Regions from separate parts of the Streptomyces sp. NPDC048506 genome, predicted to be linked through region 1. Evidence: riboswitches for the same ligand, from Rfam matches in the RefSeq annotation. Region 1 holds a riboswitch; each other region holds the start of a gene.

Region 1 (6,948 bases):
GCGGTGCCGGGCTGAGGAAAATGGGTGGCCGCCCCGCCCTGCCCCGGCGGGGCGGGGCGGCCACTCCTGGCCGGGGAGTTCGCCGCGCGTACGGCGAACTGTCACACCTGGGACACCCCCACTTCCCAGACACTCGTTCCTCTTGGAACACTCTGCTGACTGCTGTGTCCCCACAGCTCCCAGCACAACTGCACAGCACCGTCCCCAACACCGCGAACTTCCCCACACCCGAAGAGGTTCACAGACTCATGCCTGAACTCAATCGGCGGCGTTTCCTCCAGATCGCCGGCGCCACCGCGGGCGTCTCCGCCCTGTCGAGCAGCATCGCCCGTGCCGCGGCCATCCCCGCCAAGCGGCGCACCGGCTCCATCAAGGACGTGGAGCACATCGTCGTCCTCATGCAGGAGAACCGTTCCTTCGATCACTACTTCGGCACGATGAAGGGCGTCCGCGGCTTCGGCGACCCGCGCCCGGTGACGCTGCCGAACGGCAAGCCGGTGTGGAACCAGCCCGACGGCGGCAAGGAGGTGCTGCCCTTCCACCCGGACGCCGAGGACCTCGGCATGCAGTTCATCGCCGGCCTCGACCACGACTGGGCGGGCGGCCACAAGGCGTTCAACAACGGCAAGTACGACCAGTGGGTGCCGGCCAAGTCGGAGCGCACCATGGCGTATCTGACCCGCAAGGACATCCCGTTCCACTACGCCCTCGCCGATGCGTTCACCATCTGCGACGACTACCACTGTTCGTTCATCGGGGCGACCGACCCCAACCGCTACTACATGCTGTCCGGGCACGTCGGCAACGACGGCAAGGGCGGCGGTCCGGTCCTCGGCAACCAGGAGGCGGGGTACGACTGGACCACGTACGCCGAGCGCCTGGAGCAGGCCGGGGTGTCCTGGAAGGTCTACCAGGACATCGGCGACGGCCTGGACGCGAACGGCCAGTGGGGCTGGATCGACGACGCCTACCGGGGCAACTACGGCGACAACTCCCTGCTCTTCTTCAACCAGTACCGCAACGCCAAGCCCGGCGACCCGCTCTACGACAAGGCCCGCACCGGCACCAATGCCAAGGCCGGCGACGGCTACTTCGACGTGCTCAAGGCCGATGTGAAGGCCGGCAAGCTCCCGCAGGTCTCCTGGATCGCCGCGCCCGAGGCGTTCAGCGAGCACCCCAACTGGCCGGTGAACTACGGCGCCTGGTACATATCGCAGGTGCTGGACGCGCTGACGTCCAACCCCGAGGTGTGGAGCAAGACCGCCCTGTTCATCACCTACGACGAGAACGACGGTTACTTCGACCACATCGTGCCGCCGTACGTCCCGTCCTCCGCCGACCAGGGCAAGTCGACCGTCGACACGAGCCTGGACTACTTCCCCGGCAACGCCAGCTACGCCGCCGGCCACTACGGCATGGGCATGCGCGTGCCGATGATCGTGGTCTCGCCGTGGAGCACCGGCGGGTACGTGTGCTCCGAGGTCCTCGACCACACGTCGATCATCCAGTTCATGGAGAAGCGCCACGGGGTCAAGGAGCCGAACATCTCGCCGTGGCGGCGCACCGTCTCGGGCGACCTCACCGCCGCCTTCGACTTCGGCGGCAAGGACACCGGCCCGGCGGCCCTGCCGGACACCGCCGGCTACCAGCCGCCGGACCACGAGCGCCACCCCGACTACGTCCCGCACGCCCCCGCCAACCCGGCCCTGCCCAAGCAGGAGTCCGGCTCCCGCCGCACGCGCCCGCTGCCGTACGCGCCGCTGGTCGACGGCTCCGCGGACCCGGCGGCCGGCACGTTCACCCTCACCTTCAGCGGCGGCGACGCGGCGGGCGTCTGCTTCCACGTCCGCTCCGGCAACCGCACCGACGGCCCCTGGACCTACACCACCGAGGCCGGCAAGAAGATCTCCGACACCTGGAACTCGGCGTACTCCAAGGGCGCCCACGACCTGTCGGTGTTCGGTCCGAACGGCTTCCTGCGCGTCTTCAAGGGCCCCGGCAAGACCGCCGGCCCCGAGGTGACCGCCCGCCACGACAAGGCCAGCGGCAACATCAAGCTGACCCTGAAGAACGCGGGCAGCGCCGCCGCCAACCTCACCGTGACGAACGCGTACGGCGGCGCCGCGGAGACCTTCAAGGTGAAGGCGGGCGCCACCGTGGAGCACACGGTCGACCTGCGGGCCAGCAAGCGCTGGTACGACCTGTCGGTCACCTCCGACACCGACAAGACCTTCCTGCGCCGGTTCGCCGGCCACGTCGAGAACGGCCAGGCGGGCGTGAGCGACCCGGCACTCATCACCGGCTGACCGCCGGCGACGAGGTTCGCGCGCTCCCCCGCACCGCGGGGAACGGGGCGCCCGCCGATCCGGCGGGCGCCCCGTGGCGTCAGGAGGCCGCGTCCGGCAGGCCGGCGCGGACCTCCCGCGCCGCCGCGACCAGGTTCTCCAGCGCCGCGCGGACCTCGGGCCAGCCACGGGTCTTCAGCCCGCAGTCCGGGTTGACCCACAGGCGCTCGGCGGGGATCGCCTCAAGTCCCTTGCGCAACAGGCCCGTTGCCTCCGCGGCGCTCGGTACCCGCGGGGAGTGGATGTCGTAGACGCCGGGCCCCACCTCGCGGGGGTAGTCGGCCGCGGCCAGCTCGTCGGCGACCTGCATATGGGAGCGGGCCGCCTCCAGGCTGATCACATCGGCGTCCAGGTCGTCGATGGCCCGGACGATGTCGCCGAACTCCGCGTAGCACATGTGGGTGTGGATCTGGGTGTCCGGGCGGACGCCGCCGGTGGTGAGGCGGAAGGCCTCGGTGGCCCAGGCGAGGTACCCCGCGCGGTCGGCGGCGCGCAGCGGCAGCGTCTCGCGCAGCGCCGGCTCGTCCACCTGGATGACCGAACTGCCCGCCGCTTCGAGGTCGTCGACCTCGTCGCGCAGGGCCAGCGCCACCTGGCGGGCGGTGTCGCCGAGCGGCTGGTCGTCGCGGACGAAGGACCAGGCCAGCATGGTGACCGGACCGGTCAGCATGCCCTTGACCGGCCGGTCGGTGAGCGACTGGGCGTAGGCCGTCCAACGCACCGTCATCGGCCCGGGGCGGGCGACGTCCCCGGCGAGGACCGGCGGCCGGACGTAACGGGTGCCGTACGACTGGACCCAGCCGTGCTGGGTGGCCAGGTAGCCGGTGAGCTGTTCGGCGAAGTACTGGACCATGTCGTTGCGTTCCGGCTCGCCGTGCACCAGCACGTCCAGGCCGGCCTTCTCCTGGAAGGTGAGCACCTCGCGGATCTCGGCCGCGATCCGCTCCTCGTACCCGGCGGTGTCGATCCGGCCGGCCCGCAGCTCGGCGCGGGCGGTGCGCAGCTCGGCGGTCTGCGGGAACGAGCCGATGGTGGTGGTCGGCAGCAACGGCAGTCCCAGCCGGGCGCGTTGGGCGGCGGCCCGCTCGGCGTACGGCAGGGTCCGGCGACCGTCGGCCTCGGTGACGGCCGCGGCGCGGGCGCGCACCGCCGGGTCGTGGGTGAGTGCCGAGCCGGCCCGGGAGGCCAGCGCGGCGCGATTGGCGGCCAGTTCGGCCGCGATGGTGTCGGTGCCCCGGAGCAGGCCGCGGGCCAGGGTGACGATCTCCGTGGTCTTCTGACGGGCGAAGGCCAGCCAGCGGGCGATCTGCGGGTCGATCTCCCGCTCGGCGGTGGCGTCGAGCGGGACGTGCAGCAGCGAGCAGGAGGACGCGACGTCGACCCGGTCGGCGAGGCCGAGCAGGGTGCCCAAGGTGGTCAGGGACTTCTCGAAGTCGTTGAGCCAGACGTTGCGGCCGTTGACCACGCCGGCGACCAGGCGCTTGCCGGGGAGCCCGCCGACCGCCGCCAGATCGTCCAGGTTGGCCGCCGCGGATTCGGTGAAGTCCAGCGCCAGGCCGTCGACGGGCGCCTTGGCCAGTACCGGCAGCGCCTCGCCCAGCCGGTCGAAGTACGAGGCGACCAGCAGCTTCGGGCGGTCGGTGAGGGTGCCCAGGTGGTGGTAGGCGCGGGCGGCGGCGGCCAGTTCGGCGGGGTTGCGGTCCTGGACGAGAGCGGGCTCGTCGAGCTGCACCCACTCGGCGCCGGCCGCCCGGAGGTCGGCGAGCACCTCGGCGTAGACGGGCAGCAGCCGGTCGAGCAGCGTCAGCGGTTCGAACCCGGCGGCGACACCGGGCGCGGGCTTGGCCAGCAGCAGGTAGCTGACCGGCCCGACCAGGACCGGGCGGGCGGCGAGGCCGAGTGCGAGGGCCTCGGTCAGTTCGCCGACCTGCTTGGCGGAGTCCGCGACGAAGACCGCCTCCGGCCCCAACTCCGGTACGAGATAGTGGTAGTTGGTGTCGAACCACTTGGTCATCTCCAGCGGCGCCAGGTCCTGGGTGCCGCGGGCCATGGCGAAGTAGCCGTCCAGGGGATCGGCGGCCACCGCGGCACGGTGCCGGGCCGGGATCGCGCCGACCATCACGCTGGTGTCCAGGACGTGGTCGTAGTACGAGAAGTCGCCGGTCGGCACCTCGTCGATACCGGCCGCGGTGAGCTGCTGCCAGGCCGTGCGGCGCAGCCCGGCGGCGGTGGCCCTCAGGGCGTCCGCGTCGACGCGGCCCTTCCAGTACCCCTCGATGGCCTTCTTCAGTTCGCGGTGCTGCCCCTGCCGGGGGTAGCCGTGCACGGTGGCCCGTACTGCCGCGGCTGTGGACGTGCTGGTCACGGAACTCTCCTTCGCGAGCGTGCCTCTGTGGACCCCGGGACGGGGGAGGGCGCGAAGGGGTGGCCCACCGGGCGGGTCGCGGGTGCGCTGCCGCCGCCCGTGCCGCCTGGTGTGTCCGCCGACCCGCCCTCGAAGGTCACCGAGATCACCCCGCACACCGGTCGTGCGGGGGCACTGGCAGGTCTTCGGACTCGCGGGCACGTCCGCCAAGGGCGGATACCTACTGGCCGTCGCTTCCCAGGCCCGGACGGGCCCAGTGCGTGTGACGGCGGTCGTTCCCACTCACCGCTGCGGGGCAGTCCCGGATTTCCACCGGGTTCCCTCTTACGACGCACCTGCCTGGCGGGCAGGGCGAACCAGACGCAAGGGCCAGCCTAGGCGATGCCCTCCCGACCCCTGTAGGCCCTCCCCGGTGATCCGGTCACCCGCGCCGGGCACGCCTCGCGTTGGAGAGCGCTTCAACTCCTAGCGTGGTGATCACCTACCGAGCGAAGGGAACACCGTGCGCTACACACTGTTCGGCAAGACCGGCCTGCGGGTCAGCGAGCTGAGCCTGGGGACCATGACCTTCGGCGAGGAGTGGGGATGGGGCGCGGCCAAGCACACCAGCAGCCGGATCCTGGACGCCTACGCCGACGCCGGCGGCAACTTCCTCGACACCGCCAACAACTACACCGACGGCGCCGCCGAGCAGTTGCTCGGGGAGCTGCTCGAAGGCCGCCGGGACAGCTTCGTGCTGGCCAGCAAGTACACCTGCGCGACCCGTAAGGGCGATGTGAACGCGGCGGGCAACCACCGCAAGAACCTGGTCCGGTCGGTGGAGGCGAGCCTGGACCGGCTGCGCACCGACCACCTCGACGTGCTGTGGGTGCACGCCCGGGACAACTTCACCCCGGTCGACGAGCTGATGCGGGCGCTCGACGACCTGGTGCGCTCGGGCAAGGTGCTCCACCTGGGCGTCTCCGACTGGCCGGCCTGGGAGATCGCGCAGGCCAACACCCTCGCCGAGCTGCGCGGCTGGAGCGCGTTCGCCGGCTCGCAGCTGCGCTACAACCTGCTGGAGCGGACACCGGAGCGGGAGTTGCTGCCGCAGGCCCGCGCCTTCGACCTGGCCGTACTGGCGTGGGCGCCGCTGGCGGCCGGCAAGCTCACCGGCAAGTACCGCCGCGGCGAGACCGGCCGGCTGGACGTCACCGGCAGCCACACAGGGGACCACAACGAGGACGAGACCCTCACCGCGGTACTGGAGATCGCCGAGCAGGGCGGCTGGAGCCCCGCGCAGGTGGCGCTGGCGTGGCTGCGCAGCCGGCCCGGCAACGTCATCCCGATCATCGGCGCCACCAAGGAGAGCCAGCTCGCCGACAACCTCGCCGGCCTCGACGTCGAGCTGGACGGGGCGGCGCTGGCACGGCTGGACGCGGCGAGCGCGGTGCCGCTGGGCTTCCCGCACGACTTCCTGCGGCAGCCCGGCATCACCGAGAACGTCTACGGCGACCGCTGGGCCGACATCGAGGACAAGCGCTCCACCTACCGCCGCACGGTGCACGAGGTCCGCTGACCCGGCGCAGCCCGCCGGGAGCCGGAGCGTCGAACGCCGCCGCCCGGATGCCGGGCGGCGGCGTGCGCTCAACTCCCCGGTCGGGGGCCTACTTCAGGGCGCTGCGCTGCTGCCACTGCTGCCAGGTCTCCTGCCAGACCTCCAGGCCGTTGCCGACGTCGGTCTTGTTGGGGTTGGTGGTGCCCTTCACCTCGACCGTGGAGCCGATCGTCAGGAAGTCGTAGACCTTCTTGGCGTCCGAGGTGGTCATGCCGAAGCAGCCGTGGCTGTTGTTGACCACGCCGAGCGACTTGTTCCACGGGGCGGAGTGCAGGAAGGTCCCGGAGGCGGTGAGGTGGGTGACCCACTGCGAGTCCAGCATCCACTCGTCGCCGTGGCCGATGGTGGCGGAGTCCATCGTCTCCGCCGCGTTCTTGCTGCGCACGGTGTGCACCCCACCGCGGGTCGGGTCCTGCGGGGAGCCCGCGGAGCCGGTGATGCTGCCGACGTTCTTGCCGTTCTCGTACATGGTCAGGGTGTGCGAGGGGACGTCGATGACGGCCTTGCGGTCGGCGCCGACGGTGAAGCCGAAGGTGTAGTCCCGGGCGAACCAGCCGCCGGCCGTCCCGGAGTTGATACCGCCCAGCGCGCCGTTCACCGAGACCTTGGTGCCGGCCGGCCAGTAGTCCTTGGGCCGCCAG
Region 2 (6,948 bases), on a different contig from region 1:
GGTTCCTGCAGTGCGCCTTCGGCGGGCACATCCAGGGCACTGCACACCGGGAAAACCCTGCGGACCAGCGAGAACTACCGAGCGTAGTTTCCCCTGGTCCGCGCGGGCTTTTCGGAATCAATCATGGTTGGGGTCTTCGGTTTTCTGTACCCCGTTTTTCGTACCTGGCCTCTGTCCCAGGCTTTTGCCCCGGCAGTTGGTGACGGCTGCCCATGACGGTTGTCCGTGACGGCTGCTCGTGGCGTCGGCGCCGGCAGGAGTGTTCGGTGCTCGTGGGTGAAGTGGCGCAACTTTCCGCGCTCGATTTTTTCGGGGCTTATGGGGTTGGATGTCCGCATTCGTTGGGTGGGCATTCTTGGGCATTCTTGGGTGTTCTTGGCGGTGGATTGTCAGGTCAGTGGCCTCCGGCTCGTTCAGGCCGGGGGTCACTGGTGTGCGGGGGAGGGTCGGGTTCGGGGGTGTCGGTGGGCTGTTGTTCGGGGTGGAGGTGGCGTGTATGGTCGGAACGCGGACTTGAAGTTTCAAGTAAATCTTCAAGTAAATGGTTCGGCGGGGGCGGGCGGTGTGCCGGTTCTGGTGCGGCGGCTGGTCAGTGATGGCAGGAAAGGTCCTTGATGACGTCCTCTCTCGGCACCCTTGAGTCCGTGCGCGGCGGCGGTTCGGTGCGCCCTGTGCCTGCTCTGCACGGATATGACACCGGGCTGCTCCTGCTGCGGCTCGTGCTCGGGCTGACCATGGCGGCCCATGGCGCCCAGAAGCTGTTCGGCTGGTTCGGCGGGCCGGGGCTGGACGGGACCGGGCAGTTCTTCACGATGAGCGGGTACCCGTCGGGCCGCGCCATGGCCGTCGTCGCCGGTGTGAGCGAGGCGCTCGGCGGGCTCGGGCTCGTGGTCGGGCTGCTGACGCCGCTCGCCGCTGCGGCGGTCGTCGGCACGATGATCAATGCGCTCGCCGTGAAGTGGGGCGGCGGATTCTTCGCACCCAAGGGCGTGGAGTACGAACTGCTGCTCGCCGCCGGTGCGGCGGCCCTGGCGCTGACCGGCCCCGGGCGTTACGCCGTCGACCGCATCCTGCCCGGTCTGCGTGCGCACCGGCTGGCGTACGGCGTGGCCGCGTTGCTGCTTGCCGCGGTGATGGCCGGCGGGGTGTTGCTGGTCCGGACGTGAGACCCCGGGCAGGGAGCAGGAGAGCTGGAGAGCAAGAGCGCCGGGGAGCAGGAGTGCTGGGGAGCAGGAGTGCTGGGGAGTGCGAGGGGGAGCGACAGGGCCGGGAGCGGCAGGCAGGTCAGGAGCGTGGCGCCACGGATGGTGTCGCGGTAGTCGATAAGGGAGTGGATTCATGGCCGTACGACGGCTCAACCATGCGGTGCTGTACGTCCGCGAATTGGCGCGGTCCGTTGCGTTCTACACCGAGGCTCTGGGGCTCACGGTGGACGTCGAGATACCGGGGCGGGCCGCGTTCCTCAGCGCGCCTGGTTCGCTCAACGATCACGATCTGGGGCTGTTCGCGGTGGGGTCGCACGCGCCTGGGCCCGAGGCCGGGCGGGTCGGGCTCTACCACCTGGCCTGGGAGGTCGGCACGCTCGGCGAGCTCGCCGCGGCCGAGGCGCAGCTCGCCGAGCGCGGGGCTCTCGTCGGCTCCAGCGATCACCTGGTGTCCAAGTCCCTGTACGCCAGGGACCCGGACGGCAATGAGTTCGAGGTGATGTGGCGGGTCCCGCGGGAGGACTGGCCGGGGCCCGACGAGGCGGACCGGCTGCGACCGCTCGATCTGGCGGTGGCGTTGCAGCGCTGGGGCCCGGACCTGGTGACGGGCGCCGCGGCCGGCTCGGCCACCTGAGGTCGGTCGGCCTCAGGCGTCCGGCGTCGCCCCAGCTGCCGGGTGCTCCTGCGGTACCGGCTCACCATGTGCAGCCGGCTTCGCCCGCTCGGCCCGTACCGCCCAGCGCTGCTCGACTCCGGCCACCCGCCAGTACGCCAGTGCCGCGGCCCAGACCACCACGAACAGGCCGACGATGATGAAGCCGACGTTGTCGAGGTTGAGGCCGGAGATCCAGCCGGTCAGCGGGTCGTTGAGGGCGAGCTTGTCGTGGAGGACGGTCACCAGCTCGATCGTGCCGATGAAGAAGGCGACGGCGATCGACAGGCCGGTGATGGTGAGGTTGTAGTAGACCTTGCGCACCGGGTTGGAGAACGCCCACTGGTAGGCGAAGTTCATGAACGTGCCGTCGAGGGTGTCGAACAGGCTCATTCCGGCGGCGAACAGCAGCGGCAGGCACAGCACCGCGTACCAGGGCAGGCCGGCCGCGGCGCCGCTGCCGGCCATCACCATCAGCGTCACCTCGCTGGCGGTGTCGAAGCCGAGTCCGAAGAGGAAGCCGAGCGGGAACATCTGGCCGGGGCGGGTGATGGACTTGGTGAAGCGGCCCAGGAAGCGGTTCATGAAGCCGCGTGAGTCCAGGTGCGTTTCCAGCTCGGCCTCGTCGTATCGGCCCGCGCGCATTGCCCGGAAGACCCGCAGGATGCCGATGAGCGCCACCAGGTTGAGCGCGGCGATCAGATAGAGGAACGAGCCGGATACGGTGGTGCCGATGACGCCGAGCAGCTGGTGGGTGCGGGTGCTGTTGTTCATCAGCGTCCCGGCCAGTCGGGTACCGCCGGCGATCAGCGCGGCGAGGACAACCACCACGCTCGAATGCCCCAGCGCGAACCAGAAGCCCACCGAGATCGGCCGCTTGCCGTCGGCCATCAGCTTGCGGGTGGTGTTGTCGATCGCGGCGATGTGGTCGGCGTCGAAGGCGTGGCGCATGCCGAGGGTGTAGGCGGTGATGCCGAGCCCGACGCCGAAGACCTGGCTGCCGACGGAGTAGTGGTGGGGGACCACGAGCAGGAACAGCACGCCGAAGGCGACGACGTGCAGCCCGGCTATGACGGCCATCAGGCCCGCGGTACGGACGGTGTCCTGCCGGCGCCAGCGGAACGCGACGGCGACAGGGGTGGTCGGGTTCGGGGTATCGGTGGACAGGGCCATCCGGTCACGCTCCAGCACCTCGTGGATCAGTTCGTGAGATGCCGTGGCCGGTCTCCTGGCTTACGGGTTCGCTGACGCTCGCGCCCACCCCCGCCTTCCCGGCCGCAGGCTGCGGTCAGTGGCGCCGTACGCGCGCCGTGCGCATACGGAAAGGGCTGGAAACTCCCCGATCACAGTGGCGAGGGCCGCTCCGGACTGGGACCACTAGGTCCGTCACCGGTCTTCCCGAACACCACGGCCCGGTCACTCTAACTGCTCACCGGGAGGGGACGGGCGGGCGCCGTTCGTCCGTGGTGCACGGCCGGGCCGGTCGGAAGAGAGCCAGGTCGTGGACGGTGGCCACGGGCACCGGCGGGCCAAGGAGGGCGGTCAACGGCGTCAGTAGGGCAAGGAGACGTCAGCAGTGCGAGGAGGCGTCAGCAGTGCAAGGAGGAGAGGAATGCGTGGAGTTCGTGGTCGAAGAGCGTGGTGTTCTCCAGGTTGACCATGTGGGCGGCGCCCGGTATGCGGACTCTTCGGGCCCCGGGGACCGTGAGCGCTATTGCATGGGCGTTGGCCGAGATGTCCGAGCTGTCGAGGTCGCCGTCGAACACCACCGTCGGTACCCCGATCTCGCCCAGGCGGTCCGCCGCGCCGACTTCCAGGGGCATCCCGGCGCCCACGCCATCGGCATGCACCTCGACGTTGGCCGCGGCCGAGGCGCGCATCCGCTCGCGGAACCCGGGGTGGACGGCGGACGGTTCGCGGTGCGGGCCGTCCACCCACATCCGTAGGAAGTGCTCGACGTAGCGCTCCGCGCCGTCCGGGGCGCCGATCGCCGCCACCTGCTCCCCGATGTGCTCCAGGACGAAGGGGTCGGTGAAGGGACGGCCGCTGATCCCGGGGGAGGCCAGCGCGAGGGCGGTTACCCGGTCGGGGTGGGCTATCGCGGTGTCGAGTGCGACCCGTGCACCGTGGGAGAGCCCGATGAGGACGGCGTGGGGGACGTCCAGCGCGTCCAGCAGGGTGCACAGGTCGTCGTGGTTGGCGTAGTCGCCGGCCACCGTGGAGGACAGGCCGTGGCCCCGGGAGTCGTAGCGGATCGCGCGGAGGCCGGAGTTCACCAACCAGGAGAACTGCTCGTCCCACATGTGCTGGTCGAGCATGCCGCCGTGCAGCAGGACCACGGCGGGGCCCGAGCCCGCCGTCTCGTAGAAGAGCTCGCCGTCGTCGATCGGCACGATGCCGTTGTCGATCTCGGACCAGGCCGTGATGGGCGGGGTCATTCTCCGGACCGTCCTTTGCCGGGGGCGCGAGCGGGGTCAGCAGCGCCGGTGGTGTCAGTGGGGTTTCTGTCTTTTCTATCGCGATTGTCGGGAGTGTGGTCAGTGCCGGTTTCGCTTGGCGACATGCGCGCACCGTTCGCCAGGTGCCGGAACTCCTCGCCGAGTCGGTCGAGTACGTGCAGTGCGGTGCGGACGTCCTCGGTGGACAGATCTGCCAGGCGCTGCCGCAGCTCCGTCACCTCGAACTCCTGGATGCCGCGTATCGCCTCCGCGCCTTGGGCGGTGAGCTCGATCAGGGGCGAGCGGCGGTGGGCGGGATTCGGGGCCGTGACGACCAGGTCCAGCTCCGCGGCGTGGTTCACCCAACGCTGCACCGGCTGTCTGTCGAGGTCCATCGAGCGCGCCAACTGCGGGACCGTTCGCGGGCCTTCGGTACGCAGTGCATCCAGCAGGGCGTGTTCGCCGGCGGTCATGCCGGTGGCCTGGAGCTCGCGCTCCACTGCGCGGACGACCGTGCGGTGCAGTGGCCACAGGCGGCGGATGACGCCGTACAGCAACTCCGCGGCAGGTGTGGGTTCTTCGGCGGGCCTCGGTTCTTCGGGCGGCCTGGGTTCTTCGGTGGGTGTGTGTTCTTCGGTGGGGGTGGGCGTCGGGTCTCCGGCGCCCCTCCCTCCGTTCCGTCCGGCATCCTCCGCGTTGACACTCATGATGTCATGATGGCATCACTGATGTCATTTGGGAAGGGGGTGGTCGCTCTGAGTGGTCACCCTTCCGTCGGACGTGGAGCCGCTTCGGGGGAGAAGGTGATGACCAGGTCGGCGCGGTCGCGGGTGGCCGCCACGACGCGGGCGTTGGCCTCGTCCGAGGTGAGGACGAATCGCTCGGCCTCGGCACGCGGGCGTCCGAAGCGCACATGCCGGTCGACCAGCCGGCGGACCCGCTCGGGAGCGTCCAGGTCCACGTACCAGACCTCGTCGAGCAGTCCGCGGATCCGTGACCAGGGAGCCGAGTCGAGGAGGAGGTAGTTGCCTTCGGTGACGACGAGCGGGACATGCGGTGCCACCGGGATGCTGCCGGCGACCGGCTCCTCGATGCGGCGGTCGAAGGTCGGGGCGTAGACGGCGGTGTCCGGCTCCGGCGAGCGCAGGCGCGCCAGTAGCGCCGCGTAGCCGGCGGGATCGAAGGTGTCGGGCGCGCCCTTGCGGTCCGCCCGGCCGAGGCGGCGCAACTCGGCCTCTGCGAGGTGGAAACCGTCCATCGGGACGAGCGTCGCCCGGCCGGCCAGCTCGGCCACCAGGTGGGCGGCGAGGGTGGACTTTCCGGCGCCGGGCGGCCCGGTGATGCCGAGCAGCCGGCGCCGGGTCGGGGTCGCGGTGGCGGCCAGCCGATGGGCGCGGGAGAGGAGGTGCCGGGGATCCATGGTGCGTCCATCGTGCCCGATCGCGGGTCGAGCCGGCCGGCCGGTGGTGTGCCGGCCCCGGGGTCAGACGTAGTACTCCATGCCGTACTTCGCGCCGATCCCGTTGAGGTGGTCGAGATCGGGGTGGCCGTCCTTCATCGCGACCGGGCCGGCCTCGAACACGTCCTCCATGAAAGCGTCCCAGCCGCCGGGTGACGAGACCTGTAGGCAGCGGGCGGGCGGCTGGGAGGCGTTGCGCATGGCGTGCGGGACGCCGTGCGGCAGCAGGGCGCACATGCCGGCGGTCAGGCGGTGGGTGGTGCCGTCGAAGTCGACCTCCATCTCGCCTTCGAGGACATAGACGAATTCATCGGCGTGGTGGTGGACGTGTAGCGGGACATCGATGTCGAGTCGGTTCTCCAGGATGGCGAGCCGGCCTTCGGTGTCGGTGGTGCGCGCCTTGACGTCCTGGCCGGGCGCCAGGGGGACGCGCCCCGGCCGCCGTTCGCCGGGCTGTAGTACGAGGAAACGCTCCTTGGGCATGGTGATCGCTGATCCTCTCCGGGCTTCTCGGATGGTGCGGGACCTCTCGGGTGGTGCGGGACTTGTCGGTGTTGCGGGAGTGCTTGGTGGTCTGGTGCAGGGCTTGCCGGTGGAGCTGAAAGGAATTTCAAGCGGAATCCACAAGCGGAATCGGAATCCGATTCCGCTTGTGGAGCGTAGCAGTAGCATCGGCGCTGTGGCACCCTCTTCGACCCCTCCCGCCCCCCAGCGCAGGCCGCGCGCCGACGCCGAGCGCAACCGGACCCGTGTCCTGGACGCCGCGCGGGAGGTGTTCCGTGCGCGCGGCGACGAGGCGCAGATGCCCGAGGTCGCCCGGGCCGCGGGGGTGGGCATCGGTACGGTCTACCGGCACTTCCCCAGCCGGGCGGCCCTGATCGCCGCCGTGGGGGAGCAACGGCAGGCGGAGCTCGTGGAGTTCGGGCGCAGTCACTGTCTGCCGCGCACCGGAGCCGCCGAGGGGCTGGCCGCCTACGTCGAGCACATCGGGGAGGTGCTCGACGCCGAACGCGGGCTGTCCGCGTCGATCGAGGCGGCGTTCGGTTCCTCCGAGCCGACCGGGGAGGGGCGGGCACAGGCCGAGACGGTCGCGGGTCAACTCCTCGCCCGTGCCAAGGAGGAGGGCACGGTGCGGGAGGACGTCGAGGTCGGTGATGTGGTGATGATCGTGTGCGGGCTGGCGGCGGTCATCCG
Region 3 (6,948 bases), on a different contig from region 1:
CGTGCCCGCGGATCACCTGGTCGGCGAGCGCGGCACGGCGCTGCGCATCGCCGGTGAACGGCTGCGTCTGGGCCGCATCCTGCGCTGTCTGCGCTGGCTCGGACAGGCCGAGCGCGCCTTCGACTTGATGTGCGTACGGGCACGCTCGCGGGCCCAGAGCGCAGGCCCGCTGGCCGACCGGCAGCTCGTCCAGCAGCTGGTCTTCGACGCCTTGCTCGCCATACGTACAACCAGGCCGCTGGTGTACGAGGCGGTGGCCCGTCTGGACGCGGGCGAGGACGCCAGGGTGGAGACCGGGCTCGCCAAGGTCGCGGCGGCCCGGATGCTGCAACACGTCGCCGACGCCGCGATCCAGGTGCACGGCGCGGCCGGACTCGGGCCGGACACCGCGCTGCCGGCGCTCTTCCGGACGGGGCGCGCGGCGCGGTTGCTCGACGGCCCGGATGAGCTGCACATCGCCGCGGTGGCGCGTCGGGTCCTGCGTGCGTACGACGTCACATCGTGAACGGCTGCGTCAGCCCGGTGAGGAGCGCCAACCCCCACGCCAGGAAGAAGTCTCCCCAGACCAGCTCGTGGCGGGTGGCGAGGCCGCGCTCGGCGTCGTAGCAGCCGTCCTGCAATACTCCCGTCGGGGACAGGTGTGCTTCCGTCAGGCGGCGCAGGACCAGCCGCCCTCGGGTCGCCAGCCGATCGCCCTCCGGCTCGTCGCCCGTGGCCCGCGCGAACGCGGCCAGCTTCAACGCCGCCACCACCTCGATCGCTGCGGCCGATGCATCGACCGGGCCGTGCGGATGTGCGTCCTGCGCCGGCGGGATCAGCCTCGCATCCGGCGCGAGGCGCAGTGCGGCAAGGTGTGCTGCGGCCTTCCGCAGACCGGTGTCCTCGTCCCCGAGCCAGTGCAGCGCGTCGGCGACCGCCAGCAACAGCCACGCCGCCGTGCGGCTCCAGCCGGGCGCGGGCTCGGGGTACGCCGTCCATGCGGCGGGCGGCCGGGCCTGCCATGCCGGCCGTGGCGGCTCCTCGGACAGGCAGAGTTCGAGGTGCCGGATGAGGTGGCCGTACGCGGCGGCCGGCCCGCTGCCCGGCGCGTGCGCCAGCAGAGGTACCAACCCCGGCACCCCGTCCGCGCGTGCCAGCAACCGCGGCCCGCCGAAGGCATCGCCCCATGGCACCAGCCCCAACTCCGCGTCGTACGCGGCCAGACAGGCCCGCGCCGCCTCGTCCCTCAGCTCGCCCGCCGCCTCGTGGCCACCTGGCCCGGCGGCCAAAGCGGTGCCGTACCAGAACACCAGGCCGCGCGTGGCCGTGTCCTGCTCGACCCAGTACCGCAACCGCTGCGTGCAGTCGGCCGCGGCCTTCCGGTGGTCCGGGTCGCCCGAGGACAGCGCACGCAGCCACAACAGTCCGGCCCAGAAGCCGCCGGTCCACGAACCCCGAGCGGTGGTGGTCCAGGACCCGGTGTCCGGGTCCGCGTACAGGGGGAAGCGCGGACCGACCTCGTCCGCCGTCACCGAGACCCGCGCCAACAGGGACGCCAGCGCCCGGTCGGCCCAACTCGCCTCTCCTGACGGCGTGTTCATTACGCTCATCCCGGCTCCCCGCGGCGGCGCGACATCAGCGGTACGGCGACCATCGCCGCCGCCACGAACTCGGCGGCCACCAGGAGCCATCCCGGTACGTAGCCGGAGGCCGACACCAACGCACCGAACAACGGCGGGCCCACCGCGAACCCGGCGAAGAAGCCCGCCGAGACCAGCGCCGAATCCTGCCCGGCACGCCCCGGAGCCGCCCGTTGCATCACCAGCACCATGGACACCGCATTTGCCGACACCGCGAACGATCCGAGGGTGATCGCGGCCACCCACACCAGCGGATGCGCCAGGACCGCGGCGGCGAGGAGCAGCGCCGCGCCCACCGCCCCGGCCGCCAGCAGCGCGGGCATCGCCTCGGCCCGCCCCGGCCGCCCCGCCGCACGCGACCACCCCACGCGCCCGCCTATGCCGGCGACGCCGAGAACGGCTACGAGTGCGGCGGCCGTGGTGGGGGAGAGGCCCAGCCGCTGCGAACCGAACAACGCCAGGTACGTATTGACCGAGGCGATACCGCAGCCGAGCAACAAGGAGAAGACCGCCAGCCGTTTCGTCACACCTCGCGAGGAGGACGGTGGGCGCTGGCCGGGAGCCGTCGCCGGCGCGTCGGGCGGCAGTGCGAGAGCGGCCCACCCCGCGGCCAATGCCGCCGTGCCCGCCGCCGTCCACACCGCACCGCGCCAGCCCACGCCCACGGCCAGCAGTGACAGCGGCAGCCCCGCCACGAAGGCGCCGAACTGCACTCCGGACTGCTTGAGCCCGGTGACCCCACCCCGCCGCTCGGCCGGAACGACGGCCAGGATCACCTTGTTGGTCGCCGGATTGGCCAGGGCCTGCGGCAGACCACCGAGCGCCACCGCGGCCAGCAGCATCCCCGCCCCCGGAGCGGCCCCGATCAACGTCAACGAGACCCCGGCGAGCAGCAACAGCACCACCAGACAGCGCCGCGGCCCGACCCGGTCAACCAACCGCCCCGCCACCGGCGACAGCAGAGCCGCCGCACCGAACCCGGCCGTGGTCGTCAGCCCCAGCACCGTCCGCGAGATGCCCAGCTCGCCGATCAGTCGCGGCCCGAGCGCCCCGATCAGGAAGAGCTGCATCATCGAGAAGGCCATCGCGCTCGTCAGCAGGACGGTCACAGCCGGGCCCGGCCCTCGCGACCCTGTTATGTCGCCGTCGGGTCCGCCGGCCTCCGCTTCTGTCTCCGCCCCTCGCTTCACTCGCACCGCAGCAGCCCTCCCGAGACGCCGGCCCGCGACCCCTCCATGGGGCCCGCCCCAGTCAGTCGTATGGGCCGGGTCGCCAGTTCCCGGTCGCCGGCCGACCGCAGGCTGGTCGTTCTTGTCAGCACCGCCGGCGGCTGAAGGTGACGCTTTACGCAGGCCATGGTCGGCATTCGGCCACCCCCTGTCCGAAACCGGTGGGGCGCCTTGTCATGATGTCGGTGCCATGCCTGTCACCGCTGCGCTGCGATATATCCGGGCCGCGGTGTTCGCCGCGGTCTGCGTCGTGTTGTCCGCGACAGGGCATGCCGTGATGTCCGGTCCTGCGCTGCCAGGGTGGACGCTCGCGGTGGCTTCGGCGGCGACTCCGACGCCGTCGAGCACTTCATACGCACCTCCCACCGCTGCGAGATCCGCCACGCCTCACGCGTCGTCTGCTCCGACGGCCTCGACCTCGACGGTCCCTCCGCCGCCACACCCATCGGCATGGGCTGCCACGTCTGCGAACGCTTCGACGGCTCCCAGCGCGCTGCACCGGCCCTCGGTCGCCCTCTGAAGATCGACCAGAACAGCGGCACGTTCGTGCCGTATCCGGTGGCGGACCGCCCGGCGTGACGGCGCCGCGGAGCACAGGAAGTAGGGCCGGCTCCCGTTGCGGTTACCCTGGCGTGGCAGCTGGTTCGCCCCGTCAGCCAGGCGGGCGTGTCGTAAGAGGGAACCCGGTGAGAGTCCGGGACTGCCCCGCAGCGGTGAGCGGGAACGACCGCCGTCATACGCACTGGGCCCGCATTCGGGCCCGGGAAGCGACGGCCAGTAGATGCCTGGTACGTACGACTCGTACGTGCGGGAGGCGTGCCCGCGAGTCCGAATACCTGCCGCTGCCCGTACGCCACGGGGCGTGCGGTGATCTCGGCGGCTCGACGGAGGCCGGCGGATCCGGGCACACGGTGTGCCCCTCCGTCACCGCTTCCTTCGCGCCCCGGGCCTGCTTGCCGCGACTCGCGAAGGAGAGTTGACGTGGCCGACCGAACCGTCACCCTGCATTCCGCTGCCAAGAAAACACCGGCTGATTCCCGGGTCACACTCGCGCACATCATGAGCGAGCACGACACCAACCTCTACGGCACCATCCACGGTGGCGTCGTGATGAAGCTCATCGATGACGCAGCCGCTGCCGCCGCCGGGCGCCACGCCGATGGCCCGGCCGTGACCGTCTCTGTCGACCGGATGACCTTTCTCGCCCCCGTGCGCGCCGGCGATCTGCTCAGCGTGCACGCCGAACTCGAACGCGCCGGCCGGACATCGATGACGGTGGTGGTCCGTGTGACGGCCGAGCGCTGGAACGCCGCCGGCCCCGTCGCCGAAGTGGCCACCGGCCGACTCACCTTCGTCGCGATCGACGCCGAAGGCACGCCCCGCCCGGTTCCCGCTCTTGACGACGGCGGGACGAACGCGCGTGGAGGCCAACTCGCCTAGCGACGTGCGCACGGGTGGTTCTGTTCGCGAGAAGCTCGTGAACAGAACCACCCGTGCCACCAGAGTGCCAGCAGGGTCCGGGCCAAAGCGGTGAGCTGGTACTCGACCTGCAGTGGCGCCTCAGGATGTGCGTGCCTTGCCACCAGTCCGTCGAACGACGACGAGGAGTAGCTGTTGGCCTTCCTCGGCTTCCCCGCCGAGCACTGGATCCATTTGCGCACCACGAACCCCATTGATTCCCCATCTCCACCGTGCGGTCGCGGACCAACGTCACCCGCGGGGCCGGCTCCCGCACCGCCGCCCTGGCCATGGTCTTCAAGCTGGTGGAGTCCGCCCAGCGGCGGTGGCGGGCGGTGAACGCGCCTCACCTGGTCGCGTCTGTCCGGGCAGGTGCACGCTTGGAAGTCGTACACCAGCGGTCGACGTACAGCACTGATTGGTGCGCGGCCGGCGCTGACAGGTCTCGCTCTTGGCCATCGACGAAGCCCGACCGTCGGTTAGGTCCCGGGTCGGCCCCGGGCCGCCCCCAGACAGAATCGGGGATGAAGCTGCTCTACAGAGCTGGACACCCCGGAAGTCGACCGCGCATCCAAGATGCTAGCCAGGGCCACTGACAACCCACCCTGCGAACGCGGCAGCCCTCGGCCCTGTTCCGCTCACCCCCTCACCCCCGCACCACAAGCGCACCAGATCGAGCGGGGAACAGCGGGGAGCCGGTGAAAGCAGCCCAACCCGACTGAGCCACGATCCGACCGATCGCCCACGTCAAGGCTGACCTGCGCCGATGCGGATCAGAACCTGCCTGGCCGGCGGATATCCACCTTTCACGGTCTTTCAGGTTCATGCCGTCTTACACAGCCGATTCTCCCCAGATTCTCCCATCGTGGCCACGCTCACGTGGTGCACGTCTTTGACAGTGCCTTGGCCGGCTGGCCGGTGGTCGAGCAGCCGGGCGGCGATCACAGCGGACCGGGGCATGTGGCGCTGGGCGGCGACGGATCGGGCCGTCTCAGGGCCATCACTCGTGGAGCCGCTCTCACTGGACGGGGAAGATCGCGCACGTGGTGGTGGCGTGTGCGTACACCTTCCCGTCGTCGACGCCGACCACCTGAGCCTCGGCGGTGCCGAGCGTGCGCCCGACGTGGACGGCGGTGCCGGTCGCCCGGAGCTTTCCGGTCCGCGCGGTCACCGGCCGGATGAGATGCACGTTGAGCTGTGCGGTCGTGTAGCCCGTACCGGCGGGCAGGCGGCTGAAGACCGCGGAGCCGAGCGCCGAGTCCAGCAGGGTGGTCAGGTAGCCGCCGTGCACGGTGCCCATCGGGTTGTACAGGTGCTCGCCGGTTCCGCCCTCGAAGACCGCCCGGCCGGGCTCGGCGTCGACGAGCGTGAAGCCGAGCGTGTGCGAGATGGGTGCCTGCGGCGTACGGCCCTCGATGATCGAACGCAGGAAGTCCAGGCCGGAAGGAGCGGTGGTTTCGGTGTTTTCGCTGCTCATGGCAGTAACGCTAGATCGCTTCCACGCCAAGACAAGTACGGATTCTGGACCGCTACCGTGGGCTGCATGAGTGGATACGGGCAGTTCTGCGCGGTCGCCCGCGCGCTGGAAGTCCTGGGTGAGCGGTGGACGCTGCTGGTCGTACGGGAGCTGCTGCTGGGCGAGCGGCATTTCAACGACATCCGCCGGGGTCTGCCGCGCATCTCACGGACCATGCTCTCGACGCGCCTGAAGACCCTGGAGAAGGCCGGGATCGTGTCACGGGAGGACGGCGGCTACCGGCTCACCGAGGCGGGCGAGAATCTGGCGCCGGTGGTGCGGGAACTGGGCGGCTGGGCCATGCACTGGGACCGGCGCGGCCTGCGGCCCGAACACCTCGACCCCGATGTCCTGGTGTGGGACATCCGCCGCCGTACCGTGACCGAGCACCTGCCGGAGCGGCGGACCATCGTCGAACTGCGCTTCCGCGGAACCGAGGGCGGGCCGTACTTCCTGCACATCGCCCGGCCGCAGGTCGACCTGTGCACTGACGACGGCGGCTTCGAGGTGGCCTTGCGAGTAGACGCCGACCTGGAGGCACTGACCCGCTACTGGCTCGGTGAGACACCATGGGCCCCGCTCCTGCGCTCAGGAGCCGTCACCTTGACCGGACCGAGCACGCTGCGACGGGCCTTCCCCACCTGGTTCTCCGGCTACCTGCTCCGCGCCACGCCTGCCACGGTCCCACACCGCGGTCGTGCTCCCATCGCCGGACAGCAGCTGAACACCGCGGTGGAGGACGGCGGGTGAGCGAACCCGGCGGCCGCGTTTGCGGCTGAATCCCCTTTGCGGACCGGTCAGTTCATTGCCTGGGGGCCAAGTGGGTGTTGATGCGGTCGACCGTGCCCTCAAGGACGGGTACGGGGCGCTGCCCACCGACGCGACGGCGCCCTCCGTATGGCCGGCGGGCGCCGTCCGCGTGATCAGGGCCGTCAGGGAAGCTGGAGTCCGGCAGCAGCGAGATCTGCCGCTGGACTCCGTCGTCACCGCCCAGTGCGGCATAGCTCGGGAGCAGCTTCTCGCAGAGTGCGGCGAGTTCGGCCTTCGGCTGCTTGGTCTTGAACGCGTAGTACTGGAAGGGCGGTCCGGCGTTGACGGACGGCTGCCCCTTGACGAGCGGTGTCCG
Region 4 (6,948 bases), on a different contig from region 1:
GGCGCCCCGCCGCCCGCGGGCGTGCTGGTGCGGCGCGGCGGCCTGCACGGTGGCCGCCAGGTGCAGCCTGCCCAGCGCGCCGTGCGGGCGCCGGGCGCCGGTCGTCCGGCCGTGCGCGGTCCGGGCGCGGGAGCGCCGGCCGTCGGCGCCCTCGCCCAGGCCCGGTACGTCCAGGCGGCGGGTCCGGAACGGCTCGGCGGCGCCGACCGCCGGCTTCTCCCCGGCCGCGCCCTGCGGCTGCGGCCGGGCGTCGGCCTCCGGTGCGGGCTCCTCGGGGGGCTGCGCCGCCGGAGGGTTCTCCCGGTCCGACTGGTGCGGCAGTTCGGGCTGCGGCGGCAGCGGGGCCTCGGCCGGCCCGCTGTCGTCCTGCGGCGGCCGCCCACCGCCCGGTCCGTCCCCGTCGGGGCCGCCGTCCGGACCGTCCGGCTCCGGATCGTCGTCGCCGTCCGCGCCCTCGTCCGCGCCGAACTCCGCCAGCGTCTGGTCGAGTTTGTCCTCGTCGAGGCCGGGGGCGTCGAAGGGGTTGCGGCGCCGGCGGTGCGGCAGGGCCAGCAGCGCCGCCTGCCGGACGTCCTCCTCCAGGACGTCGGTCCGCCCGGCCCAGGCGGCCAACGCGGTGGCGGTGCGCGCCATCACGATGTCCGCGCGCATCCCGTCCACCTCGAACGCGGCGCAGGTCGCCGCGATCTGCCGCAGCGCCCCGTCCCCCAGCACCACGCCGGGCAGCAGCTCCCGCGCCGCCGCGATGCGGTGCCGCAGCGCCTCCTCCTCGGCCGCCCAGCGCGCCGCGAAGCCGGCCGGATCGGCGTCGTAGGCCAGCCGGCGGCGGACCACCGCCACCCGCTGCTCCGGCTCCCGGGAGGCCGCGACCTCGACCGTCAGCCCGAACCGGTCCAGCAGCTGCGGCCGCAGCTCGCCCTCCTCGGGGTTCATGGTGCCGACGAGGAGGAAGCGGGCGGCGTGCCGCACCGAGACGCCCTCGCGCTCCACGTACGAGGCGCCCATGGCGGCGGCGTCCAACAGCAGGTCCACCAGGTGGTCGTGGAGGAGGTTGACCTCGTCCACGTACAGGATGCCGCGGTGCGCGTCCGCGAGCAGGCCGGGCTCGAAGGCCTTCACGCCCTCCGCCAGGGCCCGCTCGATGTCCAGCGCGCCGACCAGCCGGTCCTCGGAGGCACCGACCGGCAGTTCGACCATCCGCGTCGGCCGGGACTCGACGGCACCCGCCCCGTGCGGCCCGTCGGGGCAGCCCGGGTCGGGCGCGGCGGGGGCGCAGGCGAAGCGGCAGCCGCCGATCACGTCCACGGTCGGCATCAGCGCCGACAGCGCCCGTACCGCGGTGGACTTGGCGGTGCCCTTCTCACCGCGCACCAGCACCCCGCCGACCGCGGGGCTCACCGCGTTCAGCAGCAGCGCCAGCCGCAGATCGTCCATGCCGACCACCGCGGTGAAGGGGTACTGCGGGGTCGTGTTGTGCGCGGTTGTCATGCTGTGTCGTCCTCCACGTCGCCGTCGGCTCCCCGGTCCGTCCGTTGCGTACCCCTCATGGCGCCCCCGGAGGCACGAACGCCAGTCCCTCCGGCACCCCGTCCTCGATCAGCCGCAGCAGGGCGTCGGTGTCCGCGTGTTCCTCGATCAGGTCGCCCAGCCGGTCCAACTGCTCCTCGCGCAGCGTGCCGAAGCTGGTGTCGGGGGCCGGGACGAACGCCCGGCCCGCGTCGGCCGCGACCCGCCGCAGGAAGGCCCGGCGGAAGGCGTCGCTCTCCAGGGAGCCGTGCCAGTGCGTGCCCCACACGGCGCCCACCCGGCAGCCGTCGAGGCCGTCGCCCCGGTCATCGGACATGAACGCCTCGGCCCCGCCGGTCACTTCGGCGACACCGTGGTGGATCTCGTAGCCCTCCACCCGCTCGCCCAGCGCCCTGCCGACGGGCCGGGCGAGCGTCTTCTCGGCCGCGAACCGGACCCGTACCGGCAACAGGCCGAGCCCCTCGACCGTGCCCGCCTTCGACTCGACGTCGTCCTCGATGCGCTCGCCCAGCATCTGGAAGCCGCCGCAGATGCCCAGCACCGGGCGGCCCTCGGCGGCCCGGCGGGCGATCGCCGCGGCCAGTCCGCGCTCGCGCAGCCACCCGAGCGCCCGGACGGTGCCCCGGGTGCCCGGCAGCACCACCAGGTCGGCGTCGGCCAGCTCCTCGGGCCGGTCCACGAACCGCACCACCACGCCCGGTTCGGCGGCCAGCGCGTCCACATCGGTGAAGTTCGACATCAGCGGCACCGCGCAGACCGCCACCCGCAGCACGTCCGCGCCGTGCGGGGGCGCCACCACGCTCTCGCGGACCGCGCCGCGCAGAGACACCCCCATCCCGTCCTCCTCGTCGATGCCGAGCCCGTGGGCGAAGGGCAGCACGCCCAGCGTGGGCCGACCGGTCAGGCCCCGCAGCATGTCCAACCCCGGCTCCAGCAGCGTCACATCGCCCCGGAACTTGTTGACGAGGTACCCGGCGACCAGCGCCTGGTCCTCCTTCGACAGCAGCGCGGTGGTCCCGAAGAACGACGCGAACACCCCGCCGCGGTCGATGTCGCCGACCACCACCACCGGTATCCGGGCGGCCCGGGCGATGCCCATGTTCACGATGTCGGTGCGCCGCAGATTGATCTCGGCGGGGCTGCCGGCGCCCTCGCAGATCACCGCGTCGTGCGTCCGCCGCAGCTCGGCCAGGCACCCGGTCACGGTGTCCAGCAACTGCTCCTGGCGCCCCGCGTGGTAGCCGCGGGCACTGAGCTCGCCCACCGGCTTGCCCAGCAGCACCACCTGGCTGCTGCGGTCGCCGCCCGGCTTGAGCAGGACCGGGTTCATCAGCGCGGTCGGCTCCACGCGGGCCGCGGCGGCCTGCATCGCCTGGGCCCGCCCGATCTCCTCGCCCTGGCGCGTCACGAACGAATTGAGCGACATGTTCTGCGCCTTGAACGGCGCCACCCGGACGCCCTGCCGGACCAGCCAGCGGCAGATCCCCGCCGTCACCACGCTCTTGCCGGCGTCGGACGTCGTGCCGGCCACCATCAGGCCACCGCCGACGCCCGCACCGGACGAGGCCTTCAACTTCCTGTTCACCGGGGTCCCTTCCCGCTCGCGCTGCCGCTCCGGTACCCGCTCGCACTGCGGTTCCCGCGCCGTGCCGCGGCCACCGCCAGCCGCCCCGCCACCGTCGCCGCCAGCGCCAGCGCGCTCACCCGTCGGGAGAGCCGCACCGCCCGCTCGATGTCGTCCGCGGTGGCCGGCCGCGCCGCGCCGTTGAGCACCGGGCGGTGCTCGACGCGCCCGCCGTACGCCAGCGTGCCGCCCAGCCGTACGCCCAGGGCGCCCGCGAAGGACGCCTCGACCGGGCCCGCGTTGGGGCTCGGGTGGGCACCGCCGTCCGCCCGCCAGGCCCGCAGCGCACCGCGCCGGTCCGGGCCGGCGAGCACGGTCAGTGCGGCGGTCAGCCGGGAGCCGGGCCAGCCGGCCAGGTCGTCGAGCCGGGCCGCGGCCCAGCCGAAGCGGCGGTAGCGCGGCGACCGGTGACCCACCATCGCGTCCAGGGTGTTCACCGCCCGGAACGCCACCAGCCCGGGCACTCCGCCGAGCGCGCCCCACACCAGGGCGCCCACCACCGCGTCCGAGGTGTTCTCGGCGACCGACTCCACCACCGCGCGGGCCATCTGCGGCCCGTCCAGCGCCTGCGGATCGCGCCCGCACAGATGCGGCAACCGCTCCCGCGCCACGTCCAGATCGCCCGCCGTGAGCGCACCGCCGACGGCCCGCGCCTCCCGGCCGAGCGAGGTGCCGCCCAGCACCGCCCACACCGTCGCCGCGGTCAGCGTGACCCGGGCGCCGCGGCGGCGCCCCACGGCGCGCTGCAACAGGGCGGCACCGGCGGCCGCGCCGCCCGCGCACAGCACGGTGTGCGCCGCCCCGTAGCCGCGGTGGTCGCGCCACAGCCGTCGCTCGACGGCGCCCGCGGCCCGGCCGAACGCGGCCACCGGATGGCCGCGCCGGGGATCCGCCGCGATCAGGTCGCCGAGGAAGCCGAGGGCCGCGCCGCACGCATATCCCGCGTGTTCGCCGCGCATCGGGTCAGGCCGCCGGCAGGGCGTGTCCGCACGGTCCCGCCTGGGCCGCGACGCCTGGGACGCCTGGCACGGCGCCTCGAACGGGCCCTGCGGCAGCGGGCATCGGGGCTCTCGAAGGGCAGCCGGGCATGGGCGTACGTCCTCACTCAGGGTCCGCGCCCTGGTTCGACGGAACGGCGACGAGAGTCTCCTGGCTCCCGGATCGGCGTGGCCTCCGGCCTTCCAGTCCGTACGGGTACGGACCGTGGCCCTCGTCGGAGGGACGCTCCCCGGTGACAGTGGCGGGACCGCGCCGGATTCTCACCGGACTTCCTCTTCTGTCGCCGATTGGCCCCGGCAGTCCACCACGCCCCGCGAATGCCCGTCAACTCACCCCTGACCTGCGGCGCTGCACCACGGCGGGCGCTGTGGCGGACGCCACAGGGTGGCTGTGGCGTCACAGACGGTTGCCCCTGCCCCTGATCCCACGTCACTATCTGGTGCACGGTGGCGACGGGGCCGCCGGAAGGGGGGCCGGGGGATGCCGGAGAGCGCCGATCGACATGAGGGTCGTCACGAGATCAGCATCAGGGTCACGGGGACGAACAATCCGCAGCAGGATCTCGACGACCTCCGGGCGTGGTTGGAGCGCGAACCCTGGCTGACCCGCCAGGAACACTCCTGGGAGCAGCGGCCGCACCCCGCCCCGGAGACCGGCCCGCCCGACGGACCCGATCTGGGTGACATGGCCGTGGGCGTGGACGACCTGATCCTGGTGATCGTGGGCGCGGTCGCCACCGAGGTCACCAAGGGGCTGAGCATCGCCCTGCGGGAGTGGCTGCGGCGCCGCAAGGAGGAGCGCGCCGCGGGCGAGGCGCCCGCCGTCGACGTCGGCACCGGCGGGGAGGTGCACACGGTCGGCGACACCACACGCCGCGATCCCGGCAGCCCGGCGCACGGGGGCGGCAGCACCGTCGAGGACTGAGCCGGATGTCCGAATACGACGCACGGGGAAAGCTCAACCGCGCGCTGCTGATCTGCGTCCACGACTACACCACCCTCACCGACCTGCCCGCGGTGGAGGACAACGCCGCGGAGCTCCGCCGCGCGCTCACCGGCACCGATCTGTTCACCGCCGACGAGGTCACGCTCTGCCGCCCCGAGGAGCCGTGGGAGCTGGTGCAGGCGCTCACCGCCGCCGCCGACGAGGCGCGCGGGCTGCTGCTGGTGCACTTCTCGGGCCACGGCTGGGTCGGCAGCGACGGCGGCGATCTCCAGCTGATGGTCGGCGCGTCGGTGCCCCGGCAGAGCCACACCACCGTCTCCTGGCAGGACATGGTCCTCTCCTGCCTCGACAACGCCCGGGCCGAGCGCATCGTGATCGTCCTGGAGTGCTGCTACTCCGGCAACGCCGACGGTGCCTTCCACTCCCGCCGCAAGCCGATGTCGCTGCTGATGGCCGCCCAGCCCAACCGCCGGATCTTCAGCGGCGACGAACCGGCCGGCGGCACGCTCTTCACCCGGGCCGTGGTGGAGGTCCTGGAACACGGCATCCCCGGCCGCCGGTTCGTCACCTTCGAGGACCTGGTGCGGGAGCTGCGGGTGCGGCTCGCCGACGAGCGGACCCCGATGGGTGACGTGTGGGAGCCGCGGTCGGCGAAGCAGAACACCGTCGACGACGTCGTCCTGACCTTCGCCACCCCCGAAGTGCGGCTGCCGACCCCGCCGCGGGTCCGCTTACGCCGCTGGTTCAACCAGCACCTCCGGCCCCGGCTGCGGCTGCTGCTGGCCCTGTGCACGGTGCTGGTGCTGGCCGCCGCCGGGCTGGTCGCCCTCCAGGTGCTGCGCCCGCTGCCGGACTGCCCGCCCGCCCTGGAGCTGCGGCTGCTGACCGCCCCGGAGGCCGAACCCGCCCTGCGCCAGGCTGCGTTCGACTACGAGATGTCCGAGCTCAACACCCGCCCGCTGCCCGGCGAGGGCGACCTGCCGCGCGGCTGCCGGCGCGCCCAGATCACCGTCTACTCCGCCGCCAAGGACCAGGTCGACCAGGGCTTCGCCGCCGCCGACCGCTGGCAGGGCGAGGCCAAGGGCACCGGCCGGGGCGCGTCCGACACCAAGGGCCCCGACCCTCTCTACCGGCCGGGGCCGCAGCCCGACCTGTGGATCCCCGAATCCACCGCCGACTACGAGGAGGCCCGCCGCGGGATGCCCCCGGCCGGCTCCCCGGCGGCCCTGCACAACACCGGCCCGGTCGCCTACAGCCCACTGGTCGTCGGCATCCCGGCCACCAAGCGGCTGGACGACGTCGAACCGGTCGGCGCCTCCTGGCGGGACCTGCTCGCCGGCACCGACAGCGCCCACGGCGACCTGAGACTCCTCCGCCCGAGTCCGGTGCTGTCCGGCACCGGACTGCTGCACACCATCGGCCTCTACCTCGCGGGCGACGGCTCCGCCATCGGCCCGTCGGGCGACCCCGACCCGGCCCTCGCCGAGGGCGCCGAGCAGCGGCTGTCCGCACCGGGCAGCCAGTACGCGGGCAGCACCGAGCTGCTCTGCTCGCTGCGCCCGGCCGCCGGCCCGGACCGCCGGGGCGGCCCCGGCACCGGCCAGGGCGCCCACGCGGCGCCGCTGGTCTCCGAGAAGTCCCTCGCCGACTTCAACCTCGGCCACGCGATCGGCAGTTGCCCCGCCCAGGACGCCCCGCTCGCCCCCGGCGACCGGTACGCGGCGTACTACCCCAGGAACGTGCCGGCGCTCGACCACCCGCTGATCCGGGTCGACTGGCGCGGCACCACGGACGCCACCCCCAGGCGGGCCGCGGTCGACCGGTTCGCCGGCTGGCTGCGGGACCCGGCCGGC

The links. Region 1 has a riboswitch for cobalamin ahead of metE (5-methyltetrahydropteroyltriglutamate--homocysteine S-methyltransferase). Riboswitches for the same ligand answer to the same signal wherever they lie in the genome.
Region 2: it holds a riboswitch for cobalamin, as region 1 does, so the genes downstream of both, AB0C96_RS21510 (HoxN/HupN/NixA family nickel/cobalt transporter) here and metE (5-methyltetrahydropteroyltriglutamate--homocysteine S-methyltransferase) in region 1, are expected to answer to the same signal.
Region 3: it holds a riboswitch for cobalamin, as region 1 does, so the genes downstream of both, AB0C96_RS14545 (acyl-CoA thioesterase) here and metE (5-methyltetrahydropteroyltriglutamate--homocysteine S-methyltransferase) in region 1, are expected to answer to the same signal.
Region 4: it holds a riboswitch for cobalamin, as region 1 does, so the genes downstream of both, AB0C96_RS13185 (cobalamin biosynthesis protein) here and metE (5-methyltetrahydropteroyltriglutamate--homocysteine S-methyltransferase) in region 1, are expected to answer to the same signal.

Annotation. Positions count from the first base shown of each region.
Region 1 is NZ_JBEZIX010000014.1:73,257-80,204, reverse strand. Features, by position in the region: gene AB0C96_RS13860 (MFS transporter) at 1-15, shown strand, start outside; gene AB0C96_RS13855 (phosphocholine-specific phospholipase C) at 249-2,306, shown strand; gene metE (5-methyltetrahydropteroyltriglutamate--homocysteine S-methyltransferase) at 2,386-4,710, opposite strand; cobalamin riboswitch at 4,884-5,071, opposite strand; gene AB0C96_RS13845 (aldo/keto reductase) at 5,213-6,268, shown strand; gene AB0C96_RS13840 (Ig-like domain-containing protein) at 6,357-6,948, opposite strand, start outside.
Region 2 is NZ_JBEZIX010000025.1:101,551-108,498, forward strand. Features, by position in the region: gene AB0C96_RS21500 (DoxX family protein) at 615-1,166, shown strand; gene AB0C96_RS21505 (VOC family protein) at 1,339-1,839, shown strand; gene AB0C96_RS21510 (HoxN/HupN/NixA family nickel/cobalt transporter) at 1,852-3,030, opposite strand; cobalamin riboswitch at 3,058-3,282, opposite strand; gene AB0C96_RS21515 (alpha/beta hydrolase) at 3,447-4,295, opposite strand; gene AB0C96_RS21520 (MarR family transcriptional regulator) at 4,292-5,002, opposite strand; gene AB0C96_RS21525 (nucleoside/nucleotide kinase family protein) at 5,059-5,715, opposite strand; gene AB0C96_RS21530 (cupin domain-containing protein) at 5,779-6,237, opposite strand; gene AB0C96_RS21535 (helix-turn-helix domain-containing protein) at 6,434-6,948, shown strand, end outside.
Region 3 is NZ_JBEZIX010000015.1:54,864-61,811, forward strand. Features, by position in the region: gene AB0C96_RS14525 (acyl-CoA dehydrogenase family protein) at 1-505, shown strand, start outside; gene AB0C96_RS14530 (sugar ABC transporter permease) at 495-1,589, opposite strand; gene AB0C96_RS14535 (MFS transporter) at 1,586-2,728, opposite strand; partial or broken gene AB0C96_RS14540 (short-chain fatty acyl-CoA regulator family protein) at 3,218-3,427, shown strand; cobalamin riboswitch at 3,508-3,689, shown strand; gene AB0C96_RS14545 (acyl-CoA thioesterase) at 3,908-4,288, shown strand; partial or broken gene AB0C96_RS14550 (transposase) at 4,445-4,683, shown strand; gene AB0C96_RS14555 (PaaI family thioesterase) at 5,325-5,783, opposite strand; gene AB0C96_RS14560 (helix-turn-helix domain-containing protein) at 5,850-6,572, shown strand; gene AB0C96_RS14565 (ferritin-like domain-containing protein) at 6,625-6,948, opposite strand, start outside.
Region 4 is NZ_JBEZIX010000013.1:117,114-124,061, forward strand. Features, by position in the region: gene AB0C96_RS13175 (putative cobaltochelatase) at 1-1,488, opposite strand, end outside; gene AB0C96_RS13180 (cobyric acid synthase) at 1,544-3,061, opposite strand; gene AB0C96_RS13185 (cobalamin biosynthesis protein) at 3,109-4,110, opposite strand; cobalamin riboswitch at 4,294-4,427, opposite strand; gene AB0C96_RS13190 (hypothetical protein) at 4,631-5,074, shown strand; gene AB0C96_RS13195 (caspase family protein) at 5,080-6,948, shown strand, end outside.